4 regions of the Pseudomaricurvus sp. genome follow, and region 3 is predicted to be linked to each of the others. Evidence: predicted binding sites of a transcription regulator. Region 3 holds the regulator's gene; each other region holds the start of a gene.
What was found. Region 3 encodes sigma-54, which starts transcription at its own class of promoters, with help from an activator protein. Its sites were predicted from a motif close to TGGCACANNNNTTGCNNT; they were not measured.
Positions count from the first base shown of each region.

Region 1: flgB (flagellar basal body rod protein FlgB) is a predicted target of sigma-54. The motif match lies at 5,558-5,575, and genes of this name have one in related genera.
Region 2: ACTG33_RS04740 (NarK family nitrate/nitrite MFS transporter) is a predicted target of sigma-54. The motif match lies at 2,427-2,444, and genes of this name have one in related genera.
Region 4: glnL (nitrogen regulation protein NR(II)) is a predicted target of sigma-54. The motif match lies at 1,823-1,840, and genes of this name have one in related genera.

Region 1 covers NZ_CBFIHX010000024.1:429-7,783, reverse strand. Annotated here, with positions in the region: gene ACTG33_RS05170 (putative bifunctional diguanylate cyclase/phosphodiesterase) at 1-28, shown strand, start outside; gene ACTG33_RS05165 (16S rRNA (uracil(1498)-N(3))-methyltransferase) at 42-749, opposite strand; tRNA gene ACTG33_RS05160 (tRNA-Arg) at 967-1,043, shown strand; gene ACTG33_RS05155 (flagella synthesis protein FlgN) at 1,069-1,611, opposite strand; gene flgM (flagellar biosynthesis anti-sigma factor FlgM) at 1,890-2,198, opposite strand; gene flgA (flagellar basal body P-ring formation chaperone FlgA) at 2,439-3,146, opposite strand; gene ACTG33_RS05140 (chemotaxis protein CheV) at 3,370-4,341, shown strand; gene ACTG33_RS05135 (CheR family methyltransferase) at 4,530-5,351, shown strand; gene flgB (flagellar basal body rod protein FlgB) at 5,650-6,054, shown strand; gene flgC (flagellar basal body rod protein FlgC) at 6,068-6,502, shown strand; gene ACTG33_RS05120 (flagellar hook assembly protein FlgD) at 6,519-7,193, shown strand; partial or broken gene ACTG33_RS05115 (flagellar hook-basal body complex protein) at 7,335-7,355, shown strand, end outside.
Region 2 covers NZ_CBFIHX010000021.1:27,246-34,600, forward strand. Annotated here, with positions in the region: gene nirB (nitrite reductase large subunit NirB) at 1-1,727, shown strand, start outside; gene nirD (nitrite reductase small subunit NirD) at 1,750-2,079, shown strand; gene ACTG33_RS04740 (NarK family nitrate/nitrite MFS transporter) at 2,486-3,961, shown strand; gene ACTG33_RS04745 (protein kinase domain-containing protein) at 4,107-5,876, shown strand; gene ACTG33_RS04750 (GGDEF domain-containing protein) at 5,901-6,650, opposite strand; gene mobA (molybdenum cofactor guanylyltransferase MobA) at 6,684-7,298, opposite strand.
Region 3 covers NZ_CBFIHX010000002.1:16,494-23,848, forward strand. Annotated here, with positions in the region: gene yjgA (ribosome biogenesis factor YjgA) at 1-32, opposite strand, end outside; gene mgtE (magnesium transporter) at 91-1,455, opposite strand; gene ACTG33_RS00405 (HPr family phosphocarrier protein) at 1,585-1,854, opposite strand; gene rapZ (RNase adapter RapZ) at 1,870-2,736, opposite strand; gene ACTG33_RS00415 (PTS sugar transporter subunit IIA) at 2,928-3,377, opposite strand; gene hpf (ribosome hibernation-promoting factor, HPF/YfiA family) at 3,399-3,692, opposite strand; gene ACTG33_RS00425 (RNA polymerase factor sigma-54) at 3,867-5,411, opposite strand; gene lptB (LPS export ABC transporter ATP-binding protein) at 5,745-6,470, opposite strand; gene lptA (lipopolysaccharide transport periplasmic protein LptA) at 6,534-7,058, opposite strand; gene lptC (LPS export ABC transporter periplasmic protein LptC) at 7,045-7,355, opposite strand, start outside.
Region 4 covers NZ_CBFIHX010000101.1:1,173-8,527, reverse strand. Annotated here, with positions in the region: gene glnA (glutamate--ammonia ligase) at 1-946, shown strand, start outside; gene ACTG33_RS13085 (DUF4124 domain-containing protein) at 1,134-1,658, shown strand; gene glnL (nitrogen regulation protein NR(II)) at 2,047-3,120, shown strand; gene glnG (nitrogen regulation protein NR(I)) at 3,110-4,543, shown strand; gene ACTG33_RS13070 (tetratricopeptide repeat protein) at 4,540-5,787, opposite strand; gene ACTG33_RS13065 (peptide MFS transporter) at 5,978-7,355, shown strand, end outside.

The DNA of each region.
Region 1 (7,355 bases), on a different contig from region 3:
GGAGGCAGTGAACCAAGCCATCGATTAAGTTTGATCCTTGTTTAGAACAATTTGGCCAGTAAGACCGGGACTGCCGTTTCCACTCTTAAAATCCTGGATCCAAGGTGAATGGTCTGACAGCCAGCCTGATTAAGCTTTTCTATTTCATACTCAATGAATCCACCTTCCGGCCCAATGACCAGCAATGATTCTTCCTCACTGGGTTCAGGGCAGGGTATCGCTTGTTTGGGGTGAGCCACCAGGGCACGTCTTCCCTGGCACAACGCCGGTAACTCGTCTTCCACAAACGGCTTAAAGCGTTTTACCAGACGTACCTCTGGCATGACGGTATCAACACCTTGTTCCAATCCCAGAATCAGCTGCTCGCGAATGGTGTTTTCCTGTAACCAGGGCGTCTGCCAATAGCTTTTTTCCACTCGATAGCTGTTGATCAAAATCAGCTTTTTGACCCCCATGGTGGCTACGGTTTGAAAAATTCGTTTCAGCATTTTGGGTCTGGGAAGGGCAAGGATCAGAGTCAGCGGCAGCGCTTTTGGGGACTCTTTGCTCAAAGAGACATCCAGTCGAATACTTTTTGAGCAGATGTCAGTCACGGTTGCTAACCCTTGCAGGTCATTGATCAGCCCGACACGCACCTCATCCCCAACTTCAACTTTGTGAATGTTGAGCAGATGATCCCGTCGTCTGTCGGTGAGTTCAGCCGTCGTTGGTGAGATAAAATCTGAAGGTGAAAGCAGTAAAAGATTCATGGCGCTTCATGGTGTGAAAGTGGTCGCCATTATCCCGCAACTGGGTATTGAATGCACCGGTAACAGAGGTTTTTCAGTGTGGGTTAAAGTTTGATGTGTACTTAAATCAGATAAACTTGGGGGGAAGTTACGTCAGTTTCTCGACTCGGTTGTGACATGGGCGGGAAATCGCTAGAATTCGTTTCTCTTCGATTGATCTCATTTTCAAACGATCTTTCCGCCCTTAGCTCAGCTGGATAGAGCGTCCCCCTCCTAAGGGGAAGGCCAGTGGTTCGAATCCACTAGGGCGGGCCATTTCTTGAATACAGCAACCTACTTATCAGGCTTTGACCACAGTGTGACTGGTGCGCTGAGCTTGAGTGTTGCCTGTGGCGTTGTAGAGATTAGCGGTGTCTGCGGATTGTCCGCGCATCAACCCCATGAGCTTCTGCAGAGTTCTTTGTCCTCTGGCAATCATTTTGCCATTCAGCTCATTGTGTTTTTTACAGTCATCTACGAGAGCTTGAAGCTCTTTCCAGAGCGGCGGTAACACGACTCCGTCCAGTTCCTGCAGCAGGCGATTCCAGCAGACTTCATTGGGTTGGCCTGTGCGCTGGGTCAGAAAGTTAACCCAGCCGCTACGTTGTTTGGCGCCGTGTTCCAGCTTGGCCATCAATACCTGCTTTTCACCGACCAAGGTACCCAAACGGGTGTGGTCACGTTGTTGAAGAATCTGGTGTTCTTCTTTCAGAAGCTCCAGCAGGGTACTTGCCGTTTGAATGTCTTGGCTGATCTGTTGGTGAACGGCGGGCGCGGATACATTGTCAGATCCGGTTGTCGAGCCTGTAGCTGAATCAGAGTTATATGGCGTTGTGGCGGACATGGCTACCTTCCAGATGATCTGTGGTTGAAAATCAAATGCTGAAAATCAGATGTTGAAAAATCAGACGTTGCATTAATCAAACATCGAAATTCAAACATCGAAAAAATCAAAAGTCGAAACGGTCAAATTGTTTTGACGGACAGCAAAATAACAGCACGCAAAGCCGGGAATTGCAGCGGTGAGTTTAGCTCTGTCCGTCAATATTTTCGTCCACGGTCGATTGGGTCGGCATGACCTTCTCGCCAGTGGAGTTCATCCTGAGATGAACGTATTCGTATTTATGAGAAAAAGTTGTCCTGAGCCAGCATGCTCTCGGCAATGCGGTCGGGATTAATCTCATAGGTGCCATCAGCAATGGCTTGCTTAATGTCAGCGACACGCTGAGTGTCTACGTCTGGTGTCGCCTGAATCTTGCTTTCCAGCTGGCTCAGCTGTTGAGCTTGTGAGCTTAGAGATACTTCCGGTTTAGGAGTGTTCTGCGCTTGTGACTCGGCAGCATTGTTTTTACTGCTGGCGTTACCGTCGACCCGTCCTTTTGCGTTGCCGCTTGAGGAGAGGATGTTGTTGCTGTTTGAATCAATAACCATTGCTGCAATTCCCATTGTGTTGTGGTGCTGTCATCTTTGGAAGTTTTGACCAAAGGTGCCCATACTGAGGGTTTCGGCGGGTGCCGCGATAACTTTAGTCAAAACCTTATCTTTTTTAGCTCTTTTTTTTAAATCCCGTATTGAGGGGTCAAAAAATTGAACTTTTGAGCAGTGAGTCTCACTTTTAGCCCAGTTTTACGGACTTTTGGCCTATTTTGACAAGGGTTAACCCTTGGTTTTCTACATAATGACCTGAACTTGTCCCTTTGCTGTGACTCGCGCTTTAATGACTCGCTCGCTTTTCAGATTCTGGACGCGTATTTGTTGGCCAACTTTGCCGTCGTTCATGGCAACCCCTGATGTGGAGACTGCAATCCCGCCGCTGATGGCTTTCACGCTGACGGCGTCTCCCCTCTGAATGACCTCAGGGGCCGTGACACTGGTTGTTCTCAGACTGTCCCCCAGGTTAATCGGGCGTCTGGCTTCTTTGCCGATGATGCGCGTGGGATTGGAAACGGTGCTGTTACCCATGGTGCTCACATCACGCAACTCCAGAGAGAAATCTCTCTCGGTGAGCCTTTCCCCACGCCCAATGTTACGGGCTGCAACCAATACCTGCCGCATGCGTTCGACTTTGGCGGTCAGGTAGAAAGACCAGGGCGTCTGGCTTGGACACTGAACCCGAAGTGTCACATTGCTGGCACTTAGTTGTCGGCCGTGCAAATCGTATGTCAAAGGTTTGTCGCATGCTGAAAGGCGCAAGCGGGGATCAATGTCGCCTACATCAATGCGGGTTTGGTCATCGGGAAACTTATCCTTCAGAACGCTTTCAAGATACTGTTGAGCGGCTACAGGAACGTCCGACAAATCCTGCCACTGTCTGGCCTCGGAGGCCGCAGATACGGCGATTCCAAGGCTTAAGGCGATATGTAGGCGTTTAAAGTTCATAGTTTGCTCAGTGTCATTTTGGGCCTGATACCGGTGTTGTATTCGATGTTGTATTAAAGGCTTTGCGGTGTCTGCCGCTATAGCTATTGATCAAGTCAATGTTGCTCTTGGTTTAATACTTATGCCGGTATTGCTGCAAGTTTGATAGAGATAAAGCAAACACCGTGCCGTTATAGAGCAGCTGTATATTAAAACCGTCATTAACAAGCTTTGAGGAGACGTCATGGCTGGAGTTATGGACAGCGTTAATCAGCGTACACAGTTGGTCGGTCAAAACCGACTGGAGCTGTTGCTATTTCGGCTGAGTGGTCAGCAGTTGTACGGTATTAACGTCTTCAAGGTCAAAGAGGTTCTACAATGTCCGCCTCTGAATGCCATTCCACAGCGTAACCCTGTCGTTCGCGGGGTGGCGCATATCCGTGGCAATACGACATCTATCATGGATATGAATTTGTCCATGGGTCGTAACCCACTGGATGATATTGCAAACTGCTTTGTGATCATCACGGAATACAATCGATCTACTCAAGGCTTCCTGGTGAGTGGCGTTGAGCGCATCGTCAATATGCATTGGGAAGAGATTCATCCGCCACCGTCCGGCGCTGGCAGAGACAATTACCTGACTGCGGTGACCGAGGTGGATGGCCAGCTGGTTGAAATCATAGACGTCGAGAAGATCCTGGCTGAAGTATCTCCGGTAAGTGAAGAAGTGAGCCCAGGTGTTATCGAAGATGGTATTGCCGAGCGTATCGTGCAAAAACATGTACTCATCGTGGATGATTCGGCCATTGCCCGGAAGCAGGTTCAGCGGGTTGTTGAGTCTATGGGCATCAAGACAACGCTGAAAAAAGACGGTCGCGAAGCCATAAACTACCTAAAAAGCATGGTGGAAGACGGATTGGATCCTAATGCCGAGCTCATTATGGTGATTTCGGATATTGAGATGCCTGAAATGGACGGCTATACCTTTACAGCGGAAGTGCGCAGCCATCCGGCACTGAAAAATCTGACAGTGGTCTTGCATACCTCGCTCAGCGGTGTCTTTAACGAGACCATGGTCAAAAAGGTCGGGGCTGATGACTTTATGGCTAAATTTAAGCCTGACGAGCTGGCTCGACGAGTGAATGACCGAATCCTGGAGATCAGTGGTCAAAGCTTGTTGGATGAGGACGCATTGCAAGAAGCGGCAAGTTAAGGATGCTCCGCAGAAAATGTGGTCTCTTTTTGAAAACGCTTCTTTTACTCTCGTTCCGTTGAAATTGTTCCATTAAAATTGCTTCGTCAGACGGTACAAGGCTGACAAACTCTTGGCTTTTTATAGCGAGTATACGCATGACAAACAGTGGTTTTACGGCATCACCGTCACGCCCAGGGGGCGCCACTATGAATTCCAGTGAGTTTGAAAGCTTCCGGCTGTTCCTGCAGGAGGCTTGCGGCATTCATCTGGCAGAAAACAAGCAGTATCTGGTGACTACCCGCATCCGCAAAATTTTGCAGGATAACCAGCTGGAGAGTCTCAGTGCTCTGGTGGATCAGTTGCGCCGCAGCCGTCACTCCAAACTGCGTGAGCAGGTAGTGGATGCCATGACCACCAATGAAACCTTCTGGTTTCGTGATACGCATCCTTACGACTATCTGCAGACGACGTTGCTGGCGGAAATCCAAAAGAAGCCGGATTCCGGGCCGATTCGTATCTGGTCGGCAGCCTGTTCTTCTGGGCAGGAGCCTTATTCGATCAGTATGACGGTTGAAGAAAGCCGTCGGCAAAATCGCTTGTCGTCGGCTCGGTCTGTGGAAATTGTCGCAACGGATCTGTCAGCCAGCATGCTCAAGCAGGCTCAGGCTGCCGAGTACGACAAGATGTCTGTGTTGCGTGGTTTATCTCCCGAGCGCCGGGACGCTTATTTTGACCAGGTCAGCGAAGAGGTCTGGCGGGTAAAGCCGGCTATCCGCAGTCGTGTGCAGTTCAGGTCTTTGAACCTGTTGGACTCCTACGGTGGCTTGGGTCGCTTTGATGTGATCTTTTGTCGTAATGTTCTGATTTATTTTACCGGTGAACTTAAGCAAAACATTCTCACGCGTCTGCACGCTGCGTTGAAGCCTGGAGGGGTTTTGGTGCTGGGGTCGTCGGAAGGGCTGGCGGGTGCTTCTGAGTTGTTCGAAATGATTCATTGCAAACCGGGCATCATGTACCGGGCGCTGTAGCTGGTTGTTTTCCGTCTTTATTTCGGCCTGAAAAGGCCTTCTCTTTCAGTAGCTCTTCTTTCTGTGAAGCCTTTGCCGTTCTGCGGTAAAGGTTTGCCGCTTTCCTCTTTTTTTTGTTATCTCTGATTTCAAATGCCCCTTTCCTGTGTTTAGGAAAACCTCTACAGCCCAGTGTTTTAGGGGGGGGTGATGGTTTTTTCTGTCTTTGGCACAGCTCTTGCTAAATCCTGTACACAGTTTAGTGATTGCCGCTTACGGGGCAGCACTGGGATAAACATTTAAAGAGTTGAGGTGACAGATGGCTATTGGCTTTGATCAAGCGTTAGGGATTCATGACGATGCGCTGCGTTTTCGCAGTCAGCGGTCTTCTATTCTTGCGAACAATCTCGCTAATCTGGATACCCCCAACTACAAGGCTCGCGACATCGATTTTAAGTCCGCTCTGGCCAAGGCCGCTTCCGGTTCTTCAGCGTCGCTGGAGATGGCAGCCACCAACTCAGGTCATCAGCGTGGTGTCAGCATGTCAGTTGGCGACAGTGGAATTCAGTACCGGACTCCGACTCAGCCCAGCATTGACGGCAACACCGTCGAAGAGCACGTAGAGCACGCAAAATACATGGAAAACTCACTGGACTTTCAGGCGACGTTTACCTTTTTAAACAGTAAATTCAAAGGCTTAACCACTGCTCTGCGCGGTGAGTAAGGGAGAAACGATCATGGCTTTAGGTGGCGTATTTGATATTGCAGGTTCCGGCATGACAGCGCAAAGCGTCCGTCTGAACACTACTGCCAGTAACCTTGCAAACGCTCAGTCGGCAAGTTCCAGTAGCGATGAGGTTTATCGCAGTCGTCAGCCGGTATTCAGTGCCGTGTATCGGGATGCCAGTGGTTTTGTTTCGGACAAAAGCGATCCTCAATCCCAAGCTGGTGTAGAGGTTTTGGGAATTGTCGAGAGTGATGCGCCTTTACAGCGTCGATACGAGCCCAATCACCCGGAAGCGGATGAGGAGGGGTATGTGTTTTATCCCAATGTGAATGTTGTTGAAGAAATGACTAACATGATTTCGGCCTCACGCTCTTTCCAGGCCAATGTTGAAGTGATGAATTCTGCCAAACAAATGGTTCAGCGTGTGCTGACATTAGGTCAGTAAGCGGAGGGCAATCGTAATGGATGTCAATGCAGCAACAAGTAATAGTGTTCTGGGTCAGCTTTCCTCCGCAAGCTCTGAGGAAGCGAAAAGCAATGAACTGGGTAAAGATGAGTTTTTGACCTTGTTGGTCACCCAAATGAATAACCAGAACCCTCTGGAGCCGCAGGATAACGGCGAGTTTATTGCCCAGCTGGCTCAATTCAGCTCCCTGGAGGGTATCGATAATCTGAACGATACCGTTAGCGGTTTTGTGAGCAGTTATCAGTCCAGCGCGGCTTTAGAGGCCACAGCTTTGGTTGGTCGTCAGGTGCAGGTGCGTACGGATACCGCATGGATGTCTGAAGGGGATATGTTTACCGGTGTCATTGAGTTGCCGGTCACAAGCCCTGAAGTGAAGGTGAGCATCTATGACGAAACCGGTCAGTTGGTTCGTAATGTCGATTTGGGAAGTCAGGCTGCGGGTAATCACGACCTTATCTGGGATGGCCTGAACAATAGCGGCGAACCTTTGCCGTCTGGACTCTATACAGTGAAAGCGGAAGCCAGAATGGATGGAGAAATGTATCAGGTGGGTACGTTACTGGGAGCCAATGTGAACAGCGTGACTCTGGGTAATGACGGATCATCACCAGTCTTGAATCTGGCAGGCCTGGGCAAGGTCTCACTGGATGACGTACAAACGATTATGTAGTGGAAACTGTGTAGTTGGAAACACTCTAATCAGAAACAATTGAGTTAAAAGCAATTTAGTTGGCACTCGGATCTTATTCGCAGGGTGTGTTGGATAAAAATTATAGCGCTGTGGCGCGGAAGCTTAAGTTGAGGACAGGCTATGTCGTTTAATATTGGTTTG
Region 2 (7,355 bases), on a different contig from region 3:
CCAACGTAGAGAATGTGTACGCGATTGGTGAGTGTGCACTTTGGAGCGGCCGTATTTATGGTCTGGTGGCTCCGGGTTACACCATGGCGAAAGTTGCGGTTTCTCATATCACCGGTGGTAGCGAAACTTTCCAGGGTGCCGATATGAGCACCAAGTTGAAATTGCTGGGTGTGGATGTTGCCAGTATCGGTGACGCACATGGCAATACTCCGGGTGCGCAGTCTTACACTTACAACGATGAAATTGAGCAAGTCTACAAGCGTCTGATTGTATCCGAAGATGGCAAAAAAGTTCTGGGTGCCGTATTGGTCGGGGATGTAGATGCCTACGGTAACCTGCTGCAATTGATGCTGAACGATATGGATCTGCCAGAGAATCCAGCGGGTTTAATTTTGCCAGCCAGTGATGGTGAGGCAGCCGTTGGATTGGGCGTTGATGCACTGCCAGACACGGCGCAAATCTGTTCCTGTTTTGATGTCACCAAGGGCCAAATTAAAGAAGCGGTTGCCGGTGGCTGTGTGGACATGGGCGGTATTAAAGGCGCTACCAAAGCTTCCACTGGTTGTGGTGGTTGTGCGGCACTGACCAAACAGGTTCTGGATGCTGAGCTGGCGAATCTGGGTTATGAAGTTAAGAATGACATCTGCGAGCACTTTGCGTATTCCCGTAAAGAGCTGGCTGATATTGTCCGCGTGAAGCAAATCAAAACGTTTGATGAATTGTTGGAAAGCCATGGTCACGGACTGGGCTGTGAAATCTGTAAGCCAACCGTCGGCTCCATCCTGGCTTCATTCTGGAATGATTATGTTCTCAAAGATGAACATATCGGCCTGCAGGATACCAATGACATCTTCCTTGGCAATATGCAGAAAGATGGCACTTACTCGGTTGTTCCGCGAGTGGCGGGTGGTGAAATCACCCCAGAGAAACTCATCGTGCTGGGTGAAGTTGCTAAAGAGTTCGATTTATACACCAAAGTGACCGGTGGTCAGCGTATTGACCTCTTCGGTGCTCAGTTGCACGAGTTGCCATTGATCTGGAAGAAGCTGGTTGATGCTGGTTTTGAAACTGGCCACGCTTACGGCAAGTCGGTACGTACTGTGAAATCCTGCGTAGGTAGTACCTGGTGTCGATATGGTGTGAACGACAGTGTCGGTTTCGCGATCAATCTTGAGGATCGTTACAAAGGCTTGCGCTCACCTCATAAACTGAAATTCGCCGTGTCTGGTTGTACTCGTGAGTGTGCAGAAGCGCAGTGTAAAGATGTGGGTGTGATTGCTACCGAGAATGGCTGGAACCTGTATGTGTGTGGCAATGGCGGCATGCGCCCTCGTCACGCAGACCTGTTCGCCACGGATCTGGATGACGATACGCTGATCAAGTATGTGGACCGTTTCCTGATGTTCTACATCCGTACCGCCGATCGTTTACAGCGTACTTCGGTATGGTTGGAAAACCTGGAAGGTGGTCTGGATTACCTGAAAGACGTCGTTATCAATGACAAACTAGGATTGGGTGCTGAACTGGAATCTGAAATGGCTGCCAATATTGGCAACTATCAGTGTGAGTGGAAAACCACCATTGAAAATCCAGAGAAACTGAAGCGCTTCAAGCACTACATTAACTCAGATGAAACAGATAACAGTCTGGCGTATGTTGCTGAGCGTGGTCAGCGTCGTCCAGCGACTCCTGATGAGCGCATTCAATCTGTTGAGTTGGTCGACTAAGTCGGGAATAGGAGAAATTACAATGAGTCAGTGGAAAACTATTTGTAGCGAAAACGATCTAACTCCGAATGCCGGCGTATGTGCTCTGGTAGACGGTGAACAGGTCGCAGTATTTTACTGCGGCAAGACCAAAGCCGTTTACGCGGTATCTAATTACGATCCGATTGGTAATGCTTATGTCTTGAGCCGCGGCATTATTGGGTCGCTGGGTGATGTGCCAGTTGTGGCGTCGCCTTTGTACAAACAACATTTCAATCTCCAGACAGGTGAGTGTCTGGAGGAGCCCGAGCACACACTGAAGACTTACCCAATTCGTATTGAGGCGGGTGAGGTTCAGTTGCAGGCCGCTTGACCTTCCTCAAGCAATTTAAGTTGTTCTCTGCACTGGGGGCGCATTTGCGCCCCATTTTTTTGCCTGTCTTTTGAGCGTCGCTTTTTGAGTGCTGCCTTTAGAGTGTTGCAGCGTGAGGATTGAAAGTCTGATTGATATCAGCTTGTGGTTGCCACTCCAGAGTGGTTACTTATGGTGCAAAAACACCCAGTTTTGTTCAATAAAACTACCGACCGTTTTCGTTTTCTTTTGTGTTCTGGTTTTTGGTGGTGCATTGCTGTGCATATGTGCATGCTTGTGGGGCTTAAGTTGGTTCGTATGTTTCGGTATTTTTTGTAACCTATTGATTTGTAATGGTTATTTTTATTTGGCATGGTGCGTGCTTTGAAAGGGAAAGTATTAATTCTTCCTTAGGGGATATACCGCTATGAGTTCCGCTGACAAATTTAATCTCTTCTCGTTTACGGGAAAGATGAAGATTCTCCATCTGAGTTGGATGGCTTTCTTTATTACCTTTATGGTGTGGTACAACTTCGCACCTTTACTTCAGGCATTGAAAGAATCCCTGGGGTTAACGACAGAAGAAATTAAAACTCTGTTGATCCTGAACGTGGCGTTTACCATTCCGGCACGTGTTGTGATTGGAATGTTGACGGATAAATACGGTCCCAGGGCCGTTTACTCCGGTCTGCTGGCAATTTGTTCAATCCCCTGTTTCATGTTTGCTTTGGCTGATACGTTTACTCAGGCTGCGATTGCGCGTTTTGCTTTGGGCTGTATCGGTGCAGGCTTTGTTGTAGGGATTCGTCTGGTCTCTGAGTGGTTCCCGCACAATGAGCTGGGGACTGCGGAAGGCATCTACGGCGGTTGGGGTAACTTTGGTTCTGCTGCAGCGGCCTTTACCTTGCCTACGGTTGCGGTCATGTTTGGCGGTGAAGATGGCTGGCGTTATGCCATGGGCATTACCGGCCTGATGAGTTTGTTGTTTTCATTCGTTTTCTACGCCAATGTAACGGACACTCCTAAGGGTTCTACATACTTCCGCCCGAAGAATCTTGGCGCCATGGAAGTGACTTCAAAGGGTGACTTCTTCTTCTTGCTGGTTATGAAGGTGCCTATGTACGCAGCGTTGGCGCTGTTGGCATGGAAACTTTCGCCATCAGGTGTCAGCATGCTGACTGCCAATACGGTCACGGCTATCTACGTGGGCTTGGTTGCTCTCTATCTGTACGATGTTTCTCATGTTTGGAAGGTTAACAAAAATATTTTTAAAGAACCTGTTCCAGAAATTCATCAGTATAAATTCAAGCAGGTTGCGGTACTGAATGTGCTTTACTTCGCTACCTTTGGCTCTGAATTGGCAGTCATTTCCATGCTGCCGTTGTTCTTCTCTGAAACCTTTGAATTGACTCCGGTGGTTGCGGGTATGGTCGCATCTGCCTATGCCTTTATGAACCTAATGTCTCGTCCTGGCGGCGGTTGGTTGTCGGATAAATTTGGTCGTAAACCCACGCTGCTGATCTTAACGGCTGGTCTGGCCGTGGGTTACTTTGTGATGGGTCATATCGATGGTGCCTGGCCTGTTTGGCTGGCTGTAGTCGCTGCAATGGCATGCTCTTTCTTTGTACAGTCGGGAGAAGGTGCTGTGTTTGCTGCGGTGCCTCTGATCAAGCGTCGTATGACGGGTCAGATCGCAGGTATGACGGGCGCTTACGGTAATGTGGGGGCGGTGGTTTACCTGACGGTATTGTCCATGGTCGATTACAGTACGTTCTTCCTGGTGATTTCTGCGACTGCGGTACTGGGCTTTGTGACCCTGCTGTTGATGGAAGAGCCTTCAGGCAAGATTGCCGAGGTCAACGAAGATGGCAGTGTTGAATTGATTGATGTGGCGAAGGCCTAAATCAGTTTGCTTTATGTCTGATGACTTAGACAGTTAAACCGAAACGGCCATCTACGATGGCCGTTTTTTATGGCAGTATAGATTTTCAGGCGATTCAGCGGCTAACCAATCGTCCAATAGCGCTCAGTAGGGAAAGGCTACCATAATGATCGAAGCTACAACCGCAAACACAGGTTCGGACAGTAACACTGCAGCCGTACTGAGTGTCAAAGTAGGGGGCTATACCACCGCTGGAACGAAACAGCGCAACGAGGATGCCTTTGCAGCCAAACTGCCAACCAGTCCAGGCGTGGTGAATTACAAGGGCATTGTTGCCTGTGTCGCCGATGGCGTGAGTTGCAGTGAAAATGCTCAGCAGGCCAGTATCACCAGCGTGACGCAATTTATCGAAGATTATTACAGTACGCCGGACAGCTGGAGCGTTAAAAAGTCAGCTGCCAGAGTGTTAACCTCTTTGAATTCCTGGTTGTTTCATCACGGTCAACAAAGCGACCTTCGACATAATGGTTTGGTAACCACGTTTTCTGGCGTGGTACTGAAATCCAATACTGCGCATTTGTTGCATGCTGGGGACAGTCGTGTTTTTCGCTTTCGCGAAGGTCGTCTGAAGCAATTGACCCGTGATCACAGTCACAGTCAATACGGTCGAAAAAGCTTCTTGACCCGCGCGTTGGGTATGGACAGCCATTTGGAAGTGGATTATCGACAAGTCTCTCTGCAAGTGGGTGATCTGTTAGTGTTTACCACTGACGGTGTGCATGAATATCTGTCTCTTGCGGATTCGATAAAGCTGCTCAGTGATGCCGGAGATGATCTGGAAACTGCTGCCAAAGCGTCGGTTGAGAAAGCATTAGCCAATGGCAGCGATGACAATCTCAGCTGCCTGTTGGTTCGTGTCACAGAGTTGCCCCAGGCTGATGTGGATGAGGTCTATCGTCAGCTGACGGAGTTGGTGATTCCCCCAGTGATGGATGTGGGGAATAAAATTGATCACTTTGAAGTGTTACAAGTGATGCACAGTGGTACGCGCAGTCACTTGTACTTGGTAAAGGATAACAATACTGGCAGGAAGCTGGTTCTTAAGGCGCCTTCAGAGAACTTTTCAGAAGATGCACAATATTTAGAAGGTTTTATTCGGGAGCAGTGGGTAGGACGGCGGTTAAACAGCCCCTGGGTGATGAAAATTTATGAGCGCCCCCACGATTCCCCTTTTCTCTATCACTTGTGTGAATATGTTGAGGGGCAAACCTTACGCCAGTGGATTCACGACAACCCAAATCCGGATTTTGATGAAGTGCGCTCCATTACGGAGTCGATTATCCGTGGTATCAGGGTGTTTCAGCGTATGAGTATGGTTCATCGGGATCTTAAACCGGAGAACATCATCCTGAATGCACAGAAAAAAGCCGTGATTATCGATTTTGGCACTGTGCGTGTTGATGGCCTCGACGAAATCGGCTCACCGATTGATGATGAAACGCCCGTAGGATCCGTGGATTACATCGCGCCTGAATATCTCAGGGGTGAAAAGGGTCTGCATCAGTCAGACATCTTTTCATTGGGAGTGATGGTCTATGAGATGCTCACAGGCAAGTTGCCTTATAAAACATCCGCAGCACAGCAGCGAAACCCGCAGCGTTATCAGGACTGGCGTTACTTTTCGGCGCGTGATTATCGTAAGGAAATCCCACTGTGGCTCGACCTCGCTCTGGAGAAAGCCTGCGCAGAATCGCCCGCACAGCGTTATGCTGTGTTGTCGGAATTCTTAGCGGATATTTCAACGCCAAACAGCCAGCTGGTGGGAGACCGCCAGAATTCGCCTTTGTTAAAGCAAAATCCATTATTGTTCTGGCAGTGGGTGTCGGCAGTATTGTTTGCAGTGGTATTGATCGAGGCGTGGTTCTTGAGTCATTAATTCTGAGGAATGTTTAGACCAGGTTTATTCCTCAGATTTTCCAAAGCTACTGAATAGCGCGTCTTTTTCTTCGCTGCTGACCGTCGTAGCGGATTTGAGTCTTTGATTGTCACTGCAAACCTGATTGCGGCCATTGTTTTTGGCCTGATACAGCCAGGCATCCGCGCGTTTGATCAGTGTTTCTTGTGAACAAGGGGACGCCAGAGTGTAGGAGTCGACGCCGGCACTGGCTGTCAGTGGAATCGTATTCTCTTCCGTTAACAGCGGTGTGGATTCAATCAGGACTCTGAGTCGTTCGGCAACCTGAATGCCAGTTTCCAGATCGGTAGACGGTAAGATGATCAGGAATTCTTCTCCGCCGTATCGGCAGGGTATGTCGAGTTTTCGGGTTGCGCTGTTGATCAAGTCTGCGGTGTGACGCAGCACTTGATTACCTATGTCATGTCCCCAGCGATCGTTGACCTGCTTAAAATAATCCAGATCCAGCAGAATCAACGTGGTTTCCTGACCGGTTCTCTGGGTGCGTTCAAATTCCTGATCCAGCGCCTGATGAATGTAGCGAAAATTAAACAGCCCGGTAAGGGCATCCGCAATCACTTGCTCATCAAGCTTTCTGATATCGGCTTTAAGGCTTTCAATGCAGGCGCACAATTCATTAATTGCTGGCACAGGCTGCTTACAGGCCGGACAGTGATTGTCTTGGCACCATTTCTCCTGTGTCAGATCAGAGTGTGAATCTGACCGAATGTTCTTATTGCCCGGTGTTTGTGGCACTGGCGCTCCTTTCTACCTGCTGTAGCCTGACTTTCATTCTAGGGAGTTCTTTGCCCGAGTCAATCGGGCGAGATCCTCTGGAGTATTGATGTTATTAAATGGGTTTCTGATGCTGTCGTCAAAATTCACATAACAATGGGGTTGTTGTTCAATAAACCCCATTAGCCGCCGTTTGTTATCTTGCGTAATAAAGTCTACGAGGACGCCAGTTAGACTGGTATGCCAGAGGGCAAAGGTTGGGTGAGCCTTGGTTCCGCTACGGGCTGCGATGATACGGTCTTCAGACGTTCTGGCTTGCCATAAACGGCTGGCCAGATCTTCCGGGAAGAAGGGCGTGTCCACCGCAACGGTGATCAGCCACTCGTTGGTTGAATGTTTCTTCACCCAGTCGAGCCCTGTGAGTATACCTCCCAGTGGTCCAACGTCTATTTGGCTATCGGCAAGCTGAGGGATATCTGAAGCCTCTGGACAGGTCGGGAGTTCGGCGTTGGTACTGATTAAAAGGTGATCGGTTTGGGGGTAAAGACGCCTGATCGCATGGTTGATTAGCGTATCGCCATCCAGTGTCAGCAACGCCTTGTTTCGGCCCATACGTCGCGATTGGCCGCCGGCGAGTATCAGTCCGGTTATGGGAGGGAGGTTGCTCAAGTTATTCGCCTGTGCGGGGTTTGGTTTATGAATCCTGAGCGGTCATTTAAACACGCC
Region 3 (7,355 bases):
TCGCGGTCGGGAAAATCGTCAAATTGAGACATCGGGAATATCCGTTGAAAAATGTGTTAGGTCTAAAAACGTGTTGAGTTTAAAAACGTATTAAGCGTAAAAATAGGTGGCCAGACCAAGGAAGGCAAAGAAGCCCACGACGTCGGTCACGGTGGTCAGCGCCACGCTGCCAGCCAGCGCCGGGTCAATATTCATGCTGCGCAAGGTGATGGGCAGCAGTGCACCCGCGACCGAGGCGGTAATCAGGTTGATGACCATGGCTGCGGCGATGATCGCGGCGATGGTCATATCGTCAAACCACAAACCGGCTATCACAGCCATAAGCCCCGCCCAGAGCAGTCCGTTCAGCAAGCCGACGAAAAACTCTCGCGAGAGCAGCCAATTAATATTGTTGCGGCCAATTTTGCCCAGTGCCATCCCTCGGATCATAACGGTCAGAGTTTGGCTGCCAGCTACGCCGCCCATGCTGGCGACAATGGGCATCAGCACGGCCAGTGCCACCACCTTGTCGATGGTATCCTGAAAAATATTGATCACGGCCGAGGCAATAATCGCGGTGAGCAGGTTGATACCCAGCCAGATGGCGCGTCTTGGCGCGGTTCTGGAGACGGGGGCAAAGGTATCTTCTTCTTCATCCAGACCGGCCATCCCCATAAAGGAGTGGTCAGCGCCTTCGCGGATCACGTCGACCACGTCATCAATGGTGATTCGCCCGACGACAATGCCGTTGTCATCGATCACCGGCGCCGAAACCCAGTTGTGGCGTTCAAACAGACTGGCTACCTCGTTCTCGGGCATGTGCGCCGGAATGGGCTCAAAGTCGGTACGCATCAACTCCCGCACGGTACTGGTGGGCGATGAAGTCAACAGGCGCGACAGCGGCAGCAGGCCAACGTACTGCCCTTTACTGTTCACTACGATCAGGCTGTCGGTGGAGTCCGGAAGTTCGTCGTGGCGGCGCAGATAGCGAAACACGACGTCCAGTGTCACCCTGGGGCGAACGGTCACCGTATCGGTATCCATCAGGCCGCCGGCGGTGTCCTCGTCGTAGGAGAGCACCTGCTCTACCCGCTGGCGATCCTGAGCGTCCATCGCGGCGAGTACTTCCTGAATCACGCGGTCTGGCAGGCGTTGCAGAACATCGGCCAAATCGTCCGTGTCCATGCCTTCGGTGATGGCGACTACCTCTTCGGTGCCCATCCCGCGCAGGAATTGAGCCTGTACTTCTTCCGAGAGTTCCTGCAGAACTTCACCTTCCAGATCGCTATCGACCAGGCGCCAAAGCACGCGGCGGGATGGGGGCGGGGAAGATTCCAGCAGGTGAGCTATTTCGACCGGTTGCAGGCCGTTGAGCATGCGCCGTACCTGTTGAAAGGTACCGCTTTCCAATGCCTCATTGATTTCACCGAGTTGTGCCTGAGTTAATGCGAGCAATTCATCGGTGTTTTGAGACATAGGCGTTCACACGTATCCGTATTGAGTGAGGTTAACGGCGTGTATTCTAATGGGGCTTGGCGGCATAAGCCAGTGGAAGGCCAGACTTACGCCGTTTCGTCGAGGTCTGGTTGGCTGAGTTGTAGTTGCTTATTCGTCTTCGTCAAAGCGATTGTTGATGAGTTCGATGATGGCTTGCATGGCCTCTTGCTGATCCTGCCCCTCGGCTTGCAAGGTGATTTCGGTGCCCTGATTCGCGGCAAGTAACATCAGTGACATGACGCTCTTGGCATCGACGAGTTTTCCGTTCAGGCCCACTTTGATCTGGCTGGAATAGCGGGAGGCTGTGCTGGCAAATAAGGCCGCTGCGCGGGCATGGAGCCCCAATTTATTAATGATGGTGACGGTATCAGTCAGCATAATGTTCTCTATGGATTATGTTTTTTGTAATTGTTCCAGTTCCCGGTGCCTCAGTTGCGTGTTGGGGTGCTCATTTTTGAAGGCCTCATAGAGGCGCTCGCACAAATACACTGAGCGGTGGTGCCCGCCCGTGCAGCCAATGGCGACGGTAAAGTAGCTGCGATTGCTGTCGCTGAAGCGAGGTAGCCAGCGCTGCAGGTAGCTGGCGATGTCATTGTACATATCGTTGACATCGTCCTCGGCCTCAAGAAACTCAACGACTTCCTTATCCTTGCCGCTGAAGCTGCGCAAATGAGGTTTCCAGTAAGGGTTTGGCAGGCAGCGTACGTCAAACACCTGATCAACATCCACCGGAATGCCGCGCTTGAAGCCAAAGGACTGAAATAACAGCGCCATCCCGGGACCTGTATTACCGACAATGCGCTGTTTCACCAGGTCTCGTAACTGATGCAGGCTAAGGCCGCTGGTGTCGATGGTCAGATCGGCAGAGTTGGCGATGGGCTCGAGAAATTTTCTCTCAAGAGCGATTGCCTGTTTGAGATCGGTTGTCTGTCCGCTGAGAGGGTGCTTGCGTCGGGTTTCGCTGAAACGCTGAATCAAAATGGGGCTGCGGGCATCCAGAAACAGAATTTCGCACTGCAAGCCGGGAATCTTGGCTTGCGACAAAAACTCGGGAAACTCCTGAAGATCCTGCCAGGTGTTGCGTGCGTCAATACTGACGGCAAATGACTGGCTCTGGGGATGCTGATCCAACTGTCGAACCAGCGATGGCAGTAAAGAGGCAGGCAAGTTATCAATACAGGTAAAACCGACATCCTCAAGCACGTGCAAGGCTGTGCTTTTCCCCGAGCCGGAGCGGCCGCTAATTACAACTAAACGCATGGGATTTTCTGCCTCGTCGACTATCAATATTTCAGGGTGCTCGTTTTATCCGGGTGCTTTCTTATTGGGGCGTTATGGCCTCATCAGGACGCACGGCCTTTGAAGGAGGAGTATCAATTGATACAACACCACGAGCAATACTCTAAAGGTACCTTACTTTGGGTAGATTACAAAACCGCGTCCCTGCGCCATCAGAGGGGCGCGCTGGCGTCTTGTTCGGTGGCTGCCAGGTAGAGGCTTTGGGTGTCGCTGGCGTCGCGAAGATTCTGCAAATAGTCGGGATGGTGCAGTTGTTCGGCAATCGCGGCCAGAGTTTTCAGATGTTCGTCGTGAGCCTCCTCGGGAACAATCAGGGCAAACAGGATGTCCACGGGTTGGCCGTCGATGGATTCATAGTCGATGGGGCTTTGTAACTGAATCAAAGCACCAACGGTGTTGGCGCAATTGTTGATGCGGCAGTGAGGAATAGCAATGCCACCGCCCAGACCGGTTGTGCCAAGCCGCTCCCGAGAGATCAGACTGGTGAAGATCTCATCGGCGTTAAGAGTCGGCTGGTCTTCGGCAATCAGTTGGGAGATGACTTGCAGAGCGCGTTTTTTGCTGCTGGCCTCAACACCGCAGTAGGTGCGATGTTGAGACAAAAATGATCTTACTTCCATAAATTAGCGGTGATGATTTCGCATCTTTTCTTTGTGTTTAATGAGTTGGCGGTCGAGCTTGTCGGCCAACATGTCGATGGCGGCGTAGAGGTCTTCGGACTCGCTGTCTGCGAAGAAGTCTTTGCCGCTCACGTGCACTGAGGCTTCTGCCTTTTGGCGTAGTTTATCAACAGATAGTATGACGTTGGTACTGGTAATTCGGTCGTGGTGTCTTTCGAGGCGATCTAGTTTGGTGTTGACGTAGTTTTTAATGGCAGTTGTCAGTTCAACATGGTGTCCACTGATGTTGATTTGCATGCGTTGCTCCTCTTGTCGTGAAACGTCGGTATTGAATCGCTTGTCATACAGCTTTGGCTACTAGCACCAGCTGTGTTGGTGCTGTCGAGGCCCTGACAGGCAGGACTTTAACCTTTATCCCGAGTGGGCGACCAGTACCGGCTGCAGCGGACTTGTGTTGCGGTCAACAGCTGCTCAGACCAATCGCTTACGCTCGTTGGACGCGGGTATTCCTAAAGACTCCCGATACTTGGCGATGGTGCGTCTGGCCACCTTAATGCCCTGTTCGGCGAGTAATGTGGTGATTTTGCTATCACTTAACGGTTTTTGGGGGCTCTCAGCCGCCACCAGTTTTTTGATGATGGCACGGATTGCTGTGGATGAGCATTCGCCGCCTGAGTCAGTACTCACATGGCTTGAGAAGAAGTATTTCAGCTCAAAGATGCCCTGAGGCGTGTGCATGTACTTTTGAGTGGTGACCCGGGAAATGGTGGACTCGTGCATGCCGACAATTTCGGCCACGTCGTGCAGAACCAGCGGTTTCATGGCCTCGGCGCCATAATCGAGAAAGCCGCGCTGTTTTTCGACGATACAGGTAGAGACTTTCAGCAGGGTCTCGTTGCGGCTTTGCAAGCTCTTGAGGAACCAGCGGGCTTCCTGCAAGTTGTCGCGTAAGAAGGAGTTGTCACTGCTGGTGTCCGCCCGCTTGACCATTGAGGCGTAGGTATCATTGATACGCAATTTGGGTGCGATGTCGGGATTCAGATTCACAGTCCAGCGGTCATCCTGTTTGGTCACAAATACATCGGGTACTACGTACTCGGTCTCGCCACTGTAGATGCTGTCCCCTGGACGTGGATTCAGGCTCTGAATCAAAATGATGGCATCTCGCAGCTGGGCTTCCTTGAGTTTGGTTTTTCTCATCAGCTGCTTGTAATCGCGGCTGCCCAGCAACAATAAGTGGTCTTTGACTATGAGTTTAGCATCTTCCCGGCAGGGTGTAGTTTTTGGCAGTTGATTCAGCTGGATTAGCAGGCATTCGCTCAAATCCTGACTGGCGACCCCGGGAGGGTCAAACTGTTGCAGTCTGTGCAACACCGCAAAGACTTCGTCCAGTTCGAGCTCTTCCAGCTCGTCTACCAGGCTTTCATGGATTTCTTCGGCGTTCATGCTGAGCATGCCGGTGTCTTCAATAGCGTCAATAAACGCCATCGCTATGACTTGGTCCCGATCGGACATGGGGGTCAGGTTGAGCTGCCACATCAGGTGCTGATGCAGGGATTCGTCGCTGCCGCGCCGGCTTTCGTAATCGTTGTCCTCGCTGTCGGGTGCTGACAAGCCGCTGCCGGAAGGGCCTGACTGGTATACATCGTCCCAGCTGGTGTCTACCGGCAGGTCTTCCGGAATAGCGTCTCCCCAGTCGCCCTCGGGACTGTCATCGCTGTTTCTGTCGACGCCACTTTGCTCTTCCTGGGCGCTGGCGGTGGGTTCTGGTTCGCTGTCGGAATCTTTGGTGCTGCTCTGTTCGGGCTGATCTTTGGGGGTGTTGATGCTCTCGTCGGGAGTGTCCGAACCGGCATTGTCGTCTTCGCCGACTTCCAGCATGGGGTTGGAGTCGAGCGCCTCCTGGATTTCGGCCTGAAGGTCGAGCGTCGACAGCTGCAGCAGGCGGATGGCTTGCTGCAGTTGGGGGGTCATGGTGAGTTGTTGACCCAGCTTGAGTTGTAACGACTGTTTCATGTATGGCTACGGCTACTGAGGAATTCTTTCTCTGCTCTGCCGCAATGTCAGCGAGTGTGGAGCTGTGTGATGTGTGCGGCAGAATCCATTCTTGCGACGATCAGACTCGATTGAAATGATCGTGTTGGTGAGCAAGTGTAGCCAGAGTAACCGAGGAGAACAACTTAAACAAGCAAGTTTTATGCCTGTTTCTTGCCTGCTTGGGAGGAAATGCGAATGTTGGGAGCGGGTGGCTGCGTTGTGGTCGATCTTAGTTGGACGCGCTGTCCAAGCTGTTTGCCAGAGGCCACAATTTTGTGTGTGGGGTCACACTTTTAGCCCTGAGAAAACACACTATAAGCTGAATTGGTGCCCGAGGTAAACCTCTCTGACCTGCGTGTTGCCTAGAACGGTTTCCGGCGTGCCTTCGGCAATAATGTGGCCTTCGCTGACGATGTAGGCTTTCTCGCAAATATCGAGGGTTTCGCGAACGTTGTGATCAGTAATCAAAACGCCAATCCCGCGATCTTTCAGGTGCTGAATAATGTGCTTGATGTCGTTGACGGAAATGGGGTCGACGCCAGCAAATGGTTCATCCAGCCGGATGAATTCCGGGTCGGTGGCCAGTGCGCGAGCGATTTCGACCCGGCGACGCTCACCACCGGACAGCGCCATGCCGAGGCTATTCTGGATATGGCTGATGTGAAACTCTCGCAACAACTGATCGAGTTTGTCCTGGCGCTGTTTGCGGTTCAGGTCCTTGCGGGTTTCCAGAATACTGAGAATGTTGTCGTTGACCGTCAGCTTGCGGAATACGGAGGCTTCCTGTGGCAGGTAGCCGATGCCCGCTCGTGCCCGTCCGTGCATGGAAAGGTGCGTCAGGTTCTTTTGATCAATAGTGACCTTGCCCTGATCGGCATCCACCAGCCCGGCAATCATGTAAAAGCAAGTGGTCTTGCCCGCCCCGTTGGGACCCAGCAGGCCGACAATCTGGCCACTGCTGACCGACAGGGAAACGTCGATAACGACACGGCGGCTTTTGTAGCTCTTGGCGAGGTTCAGGGCGTTGAGTGTGGGCATGGCGTTGGTCTTGTCCTTAAATCCGGCGCTGGGCAGTGTGGCGGTGCGGTGGCGCTTTAACTGTTAGGGATTGCGCTCACTTTTGGGAGGAATCGTCATGTGAATGCGGTCTGGGTTGGTGGTGCTTTTGTTGCCCTGAGCTTTCACCACAGAAGATTTCATGTCGTAATCAATCTTTTTGCCGGTCAGGGTGGTGCCATCGCCCTGACGCAGCGAGGCGTTTTCGCTGATGTGCAGCTTTTCGGTGTCCAGCAGGTATTCGATGGTTTTGCCTTTGGCGATCACCATTTCTTTGTCGGGCTCGGGGATTTGCTGGTAGTGGGCGCGATCACCGGTGGCGACAACCCGTGAAATCTCGTTGTTGATGCTGTAAATCACCACCTTGTCGGCTTTGATCCGCATGGTGCCCTGATCCATCTGTACCTCGCCGGTATAGGTAGTGATGCCCTTTTTTTCGTTGCGCTCGGCGGTGTCAGAGCTGATGTGTATCGGTTGCTCCCGGTCGCTTTCCAGTGCCAGAAGAGTGGAGCTGAACCCGCCCAGAGTCAGGGATAACAAAAGCGAAATGGCGAGTTTATTGCGGATCATGTATGCCTCGGACGTTGGATAGCAATTTTATAGTGTCTGTTTTCAGGTACGCTTCCATACCAACGGCATGGGTGGTGTTGCCGGGGCTGGTGATGATAACAGGTTTGTCAGTTTCGGCGTATTGCCTCTCTGGTTTTACGACCAGATATGGCGTTGTGAGTTCCGAGGATTGGCCCAGAGTGTCGGTGCGAGTGATGTGCACATCTCCCCAAAGTTGAACCAGGTTGCCGTTGTTGCGGGCTTTTCCGGTATTCGACACGATGGTGGTGGGCGGCTTGTCCACTGAATACATTGTCA
Region 4 (7,355 bases), on a different contig from region 3:
AGAAGCTGCCTGGGCAACTGCTGCCGAGTACGCTGATGGCAACATGGGTCACCGTCCACGCGTTAAAGGCGGTTACTTCCCAGTACCACCTGTAGACAGCCTGCACGACATCCGTTCTGCCATGTGTAATGCCATGGAGCAAATGGGTCTGGACGTAGAAGTACACCACCACGAAGTGGCCAACGCTGGTCAGTGTGAGATTGGTGTTAAGTTCAACACTCTGGTTAAGAAAGCGGACGAAGTACAGATCCTGAAGTACTGCGTACACAACGTTGCTCACGCCTACGGCAAGACTGCGACCTTTATGCCTAAGCCAATCGTTGGCGACAACGGTTCCGGCATGCACGTTCACATGTCTTACTGGCTGGACGGTGTTAACCAGTTCGCTGGTGACGGCTATGCTGGCCTGTCTGAAACTGCCCTGTATTACATCGGTGGTGTGATCAAGCACGCTAAAGCGATCAACGCTTTCTCCAACCCAGGTACCAACTCCTACAAGCGTCTGATTCCTGGCTTCGAAGCACCTGTTATGCTGGCTTACTCTGCCCGTAACCGCTCTGCCTCTATCCGTATCCCTTACGTTTCTTCTCCTAAGGCTGTACGTGTTGAAGCTCGCTTCCCGGATCCAATTGCCAACCCATACCTGGCTTTCGCAGCCCTGCTGATGGCTGGCCTGGACGGCGTTAAGAACAAGATCCACCCTGGCGATGCTGCTGATAAAGATCTGTACGATCTGCCAGCGGAAGAAGCTGCCGAGATCCCACAAGTTGCCGGTTCGCTGCGCGAAGCATTGGCATGTCTGGAAGAAGATTACGAGTTCCTGACTCAGGGCAACGTATTCACTAAAGACATGATCGACGCTTACATCGAACTGAAGATGGAAGAAGTTCACAAGGTTGAGCACACCACTCACCCTGTAGAGTTTGATCTGTACTACTCTGTATAAGACCTGTACCGGTTAAATTGATCGAAAAGGGCCGCATTTGCGGCCCTTTTTTATGGGCGTCATATTTAGCAGAAGCACACCTCTAAGAGCTCACACCCCACACGTCCACCGCTCGCCTATATCGAAAAAACCCGCTAATCTAAGCGACATAACCTTTACTGGTATCACTTTCGACACGGACAGCGACATGAAAATCACCTGCGCAGTATTGTTGTTCCTCTCTCTGATCGGCATGACCGCAACCGCCGAAATCTACAAAACCGTGGATGAGCAAGGCAACACAGTCTATACAGACAACCCCAAAGACAAGGACAAGGCCGATCCCGTTGATCTGCCGGACATCAACACTCAACCTCCGGTTTCCGCCCAGCCCCGACCGCTACCCACCGTGAAAAAAGCCCCGGTGAACTATCAGGTTCGCATCAACAACCCACAGGAAGGCACCCAGGTCCCTATGGGGCAGTATGAAATCCCGGTCAGCCTCAGCATTAACCCTCAACTCAGGAACGGTGATCACATCCGCATTTTGCTGAACGGCCAGGCCTTCGGGCAGGAGTTTTACTCAACCAACCTTGTCCTGCGCGAAGTCTACCGCGGCGAACACAGCCTTCGGGCCGTGGTCATAAATTCCTCAGGTGAGGTAATGGGGCGTTCAAACGCGGTCACCATCTATGTGCAACGCAATTCAGTGCCACGTAAAAGCGCGCGCTAGAGTGAACGCAAGAGAAATCCAGGCTACAGACACGTCCCAAACTAGGCCATAAAATGCGCCCCTCAGTTGGCCTGCACCAAAATAAAACACAATTTCGTGGAGGCATCTGCCACTCACCCCCTCAATCCGCGTGATTTCACCGAAAAGGGGCGGGTGCGCCGTATTGGTTCGTTTCTTGCTAAGAATTACTGCAGGTTAAGACAAGATGGGTGCGGCAACCATGCCTAAGCAATCACCTCTCGGAAAACATTCCCGGATCAATAAGGTGCAAACCGCATAATGGACCGGGCCTCCGACTGAGTGGCGGCAAACCCAGCGAGGATCGGACAAGACACCGAGAACCTGCGCAAAAACACCGAGTGTCTAAGCCTCATTTAACGGATAACACATGCCATCAGAACAACCTTATAAGAGCATCCTCGAGCACCTCAACGTTGCCGTAGTCTTCGTCGATAGCAGTCTCCGACTGAAGTACCTCAATCCGGCCGCCGAGGTATTACTGGCTGTCAGCCAGGCGAAAGTTCTGGGCACGTCGTTTCTGCACTATTTCCGGGAAGACGGCAGCCCAGCAGACACCCTGCGAACTGCCATTGTTGAGGAAAACCAGTTCACCAAGCGCCGCGCACAATGGCAGCTACACAACGGCGAACAGTTGACCGTGGATTACACGGTCACCCCGCTGTCCAATCAGGATGGCGTGATCATCGAAATTGTGGCTCTCGACCGCCTGTTGCGAATCAGCCGGGAAGAAGCTCTGATCTCCTCTCAGGAGACCGTGCGCAATCTGGTGCGCAGCATGGCCCACGAGATCAAGAACCCACTGGGAGGCATCCGTGGCGCCGCTCAATTGCTGGAACGAGAACTGCCGGGTAACGACCTCGATGAATTCACCGGCATCATCATTGAAGAAGTAGATCGCCTTCGCAACCTGGTAGATCGCATGCTCGGCCCACGCCAGCTGCCCTCGTTTGCACAGACCAACGCCCACGAGGTGCTGGAGCGCATTGCCAGCGTCATTAAAGCCGAGTGTGGCAGTGGCATTCGCATTCGTCGCGACTACGACCCCAGCATCCCCGAATTTGAAGCCGACAAAGAAATGCTGATTCAGGCGCTGCTGAACATTGCCCGCAATGCCATGCAGGCGCTGCAGGAAGCGGATCTTAACGAGCAGAGCATCATCACCTTGCGCACCCGGATTCAGCGGCAATTTACCATCGGTCAGCAACACCACCCGCTGGTATGCCGGATCGATATCGAAGACAACGGCCCCGGCATTCCTCAGGACATGCTGACCAACATCTTCTACCCGATGATCACCGGCCGACCGGAAGGTACGGGGCTGGGACTCGCTATTTCGCAACACCTCATTCAACAACATCAGGGGCTGGTAGAGTGCGAAAGCCAGCCGGGACAAACCACCTTCTCCATCTATATACCACTGGAACAACATCATGCAGCCTAGCCGAACACCTTCTAATCATGTCTGGATCATTGACGATGACCGCTCCATCCGCTGGGTACTTGAGCGTGCTCTGCAGCAGGAAGGTATCGCCTGTACCGCGTTTGAAAGTGGCGACCGCGCACTGAATGCGATGAAGAACGGCCGCCCGGATGCCGTTATCACCGACGTTCGCATGCCCGGTACCGACGGACTTTCCCTGCTGAAAATCCTGTCTGAAGACGCCCCCGGCCTGCCGATTATTATCATGACGGCTCACTCGGACCTCGACAGCGCGGTCTCGGCGTATCAGGGCGGTGCTTTCGAATATCTGCCCAAGCCGTTTGATGTCGACGAAGCTGTTGCCGTGATCAAACGCGCCCTGATCCATGCTCAGGAACAACTGCAGGAACACACGCCGCCGGAACCGGAGATGGCCACCGAGATCATTGGTGAAGCTCCCGCCATGCAGGAAGTGTTTCGCGCCATCGGCCGCCTGTCACAATCCAACATCACGGTTCTGATCAACGGCGAATCCGGTACCGGTAAAGAACTGGTGGCTCGTGCCCTTCACCGCCACAGCCCGCGTCGCAACAACACCTTTATCGCATTGAATATGGCCGCAATTCCCCGCGATCTGATCGAATCAGAGCTGTTTGGCCATGAGAAAGGCGCCTTCACCGGTGCCGGCGGTCAACGTCAGGGTCGCTTTGAACAGGCCAATGGCGGCACCCTGTTTCTCGATGAGATTGGCGACATGCCCGCCGAGACCCAAACCCGATTGCTGCGGGTGCTGGCGGACGGTGAGTTCTATCGGGTCGGCGGCCACACGCCAGTTAAAGTGGATGTGCGCATCATTGCCGCAACCCACCAAAATCTGGAAAGCCTGGTCGAAGATAATCGCTTCCGGGAAGATTTGTTCCACCGTCTGAACGTGATCCGCATCCACATTCCCAAGCTCGGCGACCGCCGTGAGGACGTTGCCAAGCTGGCTCAACACTTCTTCCATAAAGCGGCCAAAGAACTGGAAGTGGAAACCAAGATCCTGCTGCCAGAGACCGAAAACTACCTCTGTAACCTGGACTGGCCCGGCAACGTGCGCCAACTGGAAAACACCTGTCGCTGGATTACGGTGATGGCCTCTGGCCGTGAAGTACACCTGGAAGATCTGCCGCCAGAGCTGATGGAAAGCAAGGGTGAAGAGAGCCCCTCCGGCGATTGGGAAAAAGCTCTGCGTCACTGGGCCGATCAGGCTTTGGCGCGCGGCCAGAATGACATTCTTTCAGAAGCCGTACCGACGTTTGAAAAAGCCCTGATTGAAACCGCACTCAAGCACACCGCCGGTCGCAAGCGCGACGCGGCCAATCTGCTGGGCTGGGGTCGTAACACCCTGACTCGCAAGCTGAAAGAGCTGGGCATGTCCGACGGCCCCGAGGGCGACGATTAATCCCGCTCGATGGTGGTAAGCTCACCCAGATTGTTTGGGGTGAGCTCCGCCAGTGTTTCCCGATACAGACGCCTCTGGGCATCATCCCCGGTCAGAGACATGGCCATCTGCAATTGCCGCCGCGCTTCACCATTCCTTCCCAGCGCCCTATTGATTTTCGCCGCCAAAAAATAGAACCGGGAATCCTGGCTGTAGGCTTCAATGGCCGCGGTAATATTGTCCAATGCATCGTCAAGCTGACGAGTCGCGAAGGCCTCACCGGCTTGTGAATAGCGGTAATAGGGGTTTCTGGCCCGATAACTGGCGGCCAGTTGCTCGTAATAGTCTGCCTTGTCCGGGCTGTCCATTTGCCGGTACAGCCGAGCCAGGTTGCTGACAATCATCAGATCCGCCCCATCCAGTTGCAGACCTTTCAGATAGGCCACTTCCGCCTCGTGATAGTAGCCGGCTCTGCGGTACACCGTGCCCAGATTACCCCACAAAAAAGACAGCTCAGGCTCCCGGGTCAGGGCCTCGCGCAACAGCAGGAAAGACACCGCCGGCTCACCGTTAATCAGAGACTCCATCGCCAGGTTATTGTAATACTGAGCCACCGCGTAGTCGTCGGACACCAGATCCTGCTGATAATCGACGCTGTAGTTGCTCATATTGATGTCGACGATCTTGCGTTGCCGTCCGGCTTTGACGACGACATTCATGTGACGGTAATTCACCTGTGTGCGGGCACTTTGCATATCCCAGGTGGGCGGCACCTGCACCTCGTTAAATCTGACGTTGAGCCCCACCTCTCGCCCCAGCGCCGCCGTCAACATCGAAAACGACAGGCAATTGCCCTCCTGATAATAAAAGGTCTCGGCGGCGGTGTAGGTTTTCATCGGGTTGTAGCTGACCCCCAACAGTCCTCCGTGCAGCAGCGCCTGGAGCAATTGCTGCAACTTGCTGTTGGACGATGATTCGGCAGCAACGTAGGCGTGGATAAAACGTCGCATCTCGCCGTTGACCGCCAGCGGGTCTTGGGCCAAAAGCGCCCGCGCACTATCCAGAGCGTCTGGGTTTGCATCCGCCAGTAGCATTTGGCTGTCGAGTAATCGCTGAACCTCGGTGTCAGAGAGTCGTCCGCCATTCATGAGAACTACATCGGCTGACTGCTGAACGCAGCTGACGACAGACAACAGAAACAGCGTACCGGCCACAACCGATAACCCGAACTTGCGTCGTTGAACATACATTACTCTGAACGTCATTCTCGCGGCCTGAACAGGTGTCAGACCACCCTCCTTCCACACGAGCCTTGTATTTATTTTAGCCTTTGTGACACTCTAAAGGCCTGTCACATTGTGGAATAGACACAAAGTCAGTTATATCTGTTTTTCATTACCCTAACTGACGGCGCTCTATCGACACCGGCAAGCACACATAGGACATGACTCGCTTATGACGACAAACAGCCAGGCTGAATCGCTACCCACAGACGAGCTCTTTGGTCATCCCAAAGGGCTTTATATCTGCTTCGCCACCGAGCTGTGGGAGCGTTTTTCGTTTTACGGCATGAAGTTCCTGTTGTTGCTCTACCTCACCAAATACCACCTGTTTACCGACGCCGCCGGTTACGACGTGCTCGGTGCCTACGCCGGTTTGGTCTATGCCCTGCCTGTCATTGGCGGCCTGCTGGCTGACCGCTATTTGGGGATGCGCAAAGCGGTGGTGTTTGGCGCGGTGCTGTTGTGTTGCGGTCACCTGCTGATGGCTTATGAAGGCCAGCAAGCGGTTTCCTACGCTGCCGGTACGGTGCTGAATTCATCGCTGACACTGAACGATGGCAGCGTAGTCGCCGCTGGCACCGAACTGAGTCAGACGCTCATCATTCAGGATGTTATCGCGCTCGATGTTTTCTTTTTTGCCCTGGCACTGATTGCCGTGGGTGTTGGGTTTCTGAAGCCCAACATCTCCACCATTGTCGGTCAGCTTTACGGCAGGGACGACCCCCGTCGCGACAGCGGCTTCACCATCTTCTACATGGGCATCAACATTGGCGCGTTTAGCGCGACGCTGCTCTGCGGCTGGCTCGGCGAAACCTTTGGCTGGGGTTACGGCTTTGGCGCTGCGGGCATTGGAATGTTGTTCGGCCTGCTGACATTCCTCAAAGGCCAGAAACACCTGATGGGACTGGCAGAACCCTCCAACCCGGACATTCTTAAACAGGGGGTTATCGGCCCTCTCAATCGTGAATGGATAATTTATCTCGGGGGTCTGCTATCGCTGGCGGTGATTTGGCTGCTGCTGCAACACGAACACGTTGTCCACATGAGCCAGAACGTCCTGCTCACCATCGCCCTGATCGCCCTGCCTGCGTTTGCATTACTGAAAGGCAGCCGGGAAGAGTTCCAGCGCACCCTGGTTCTGATGATACTGATCGCTTCGTCGGTGGTGTTCTGGGCGCTGTTTGAACAATCCGCTGGCAGCATGACCCTCTATGCAGACCGCGTCGTAGATCGCACCGTGATGGGCGCAGAAGTTCGCGCCTCCATGTTCGGTTCACTGAATCCGTTTTTTATCATTGTCTGCGCTCCTCTGCTGGCGGCACTGTGGATCTGGCTTGGCCGTCGCGGCTGGGAACCCTCTACACCGGTGAAATTTGGGCTGGGTATTATTCAGGCCGGGCTGGGGTTTGGTGCCATGGTCATCGGCGCCCAATTCCTTGGCGAAGACGGCAAGGTCGCCATCATCTGGCTGACCCTGGCCTACCTGCTGCACACCACCGGCGAACTCTGCCTCTCACCGGTTGGCCTATCGGCCGTCACCAAGCTCTCTA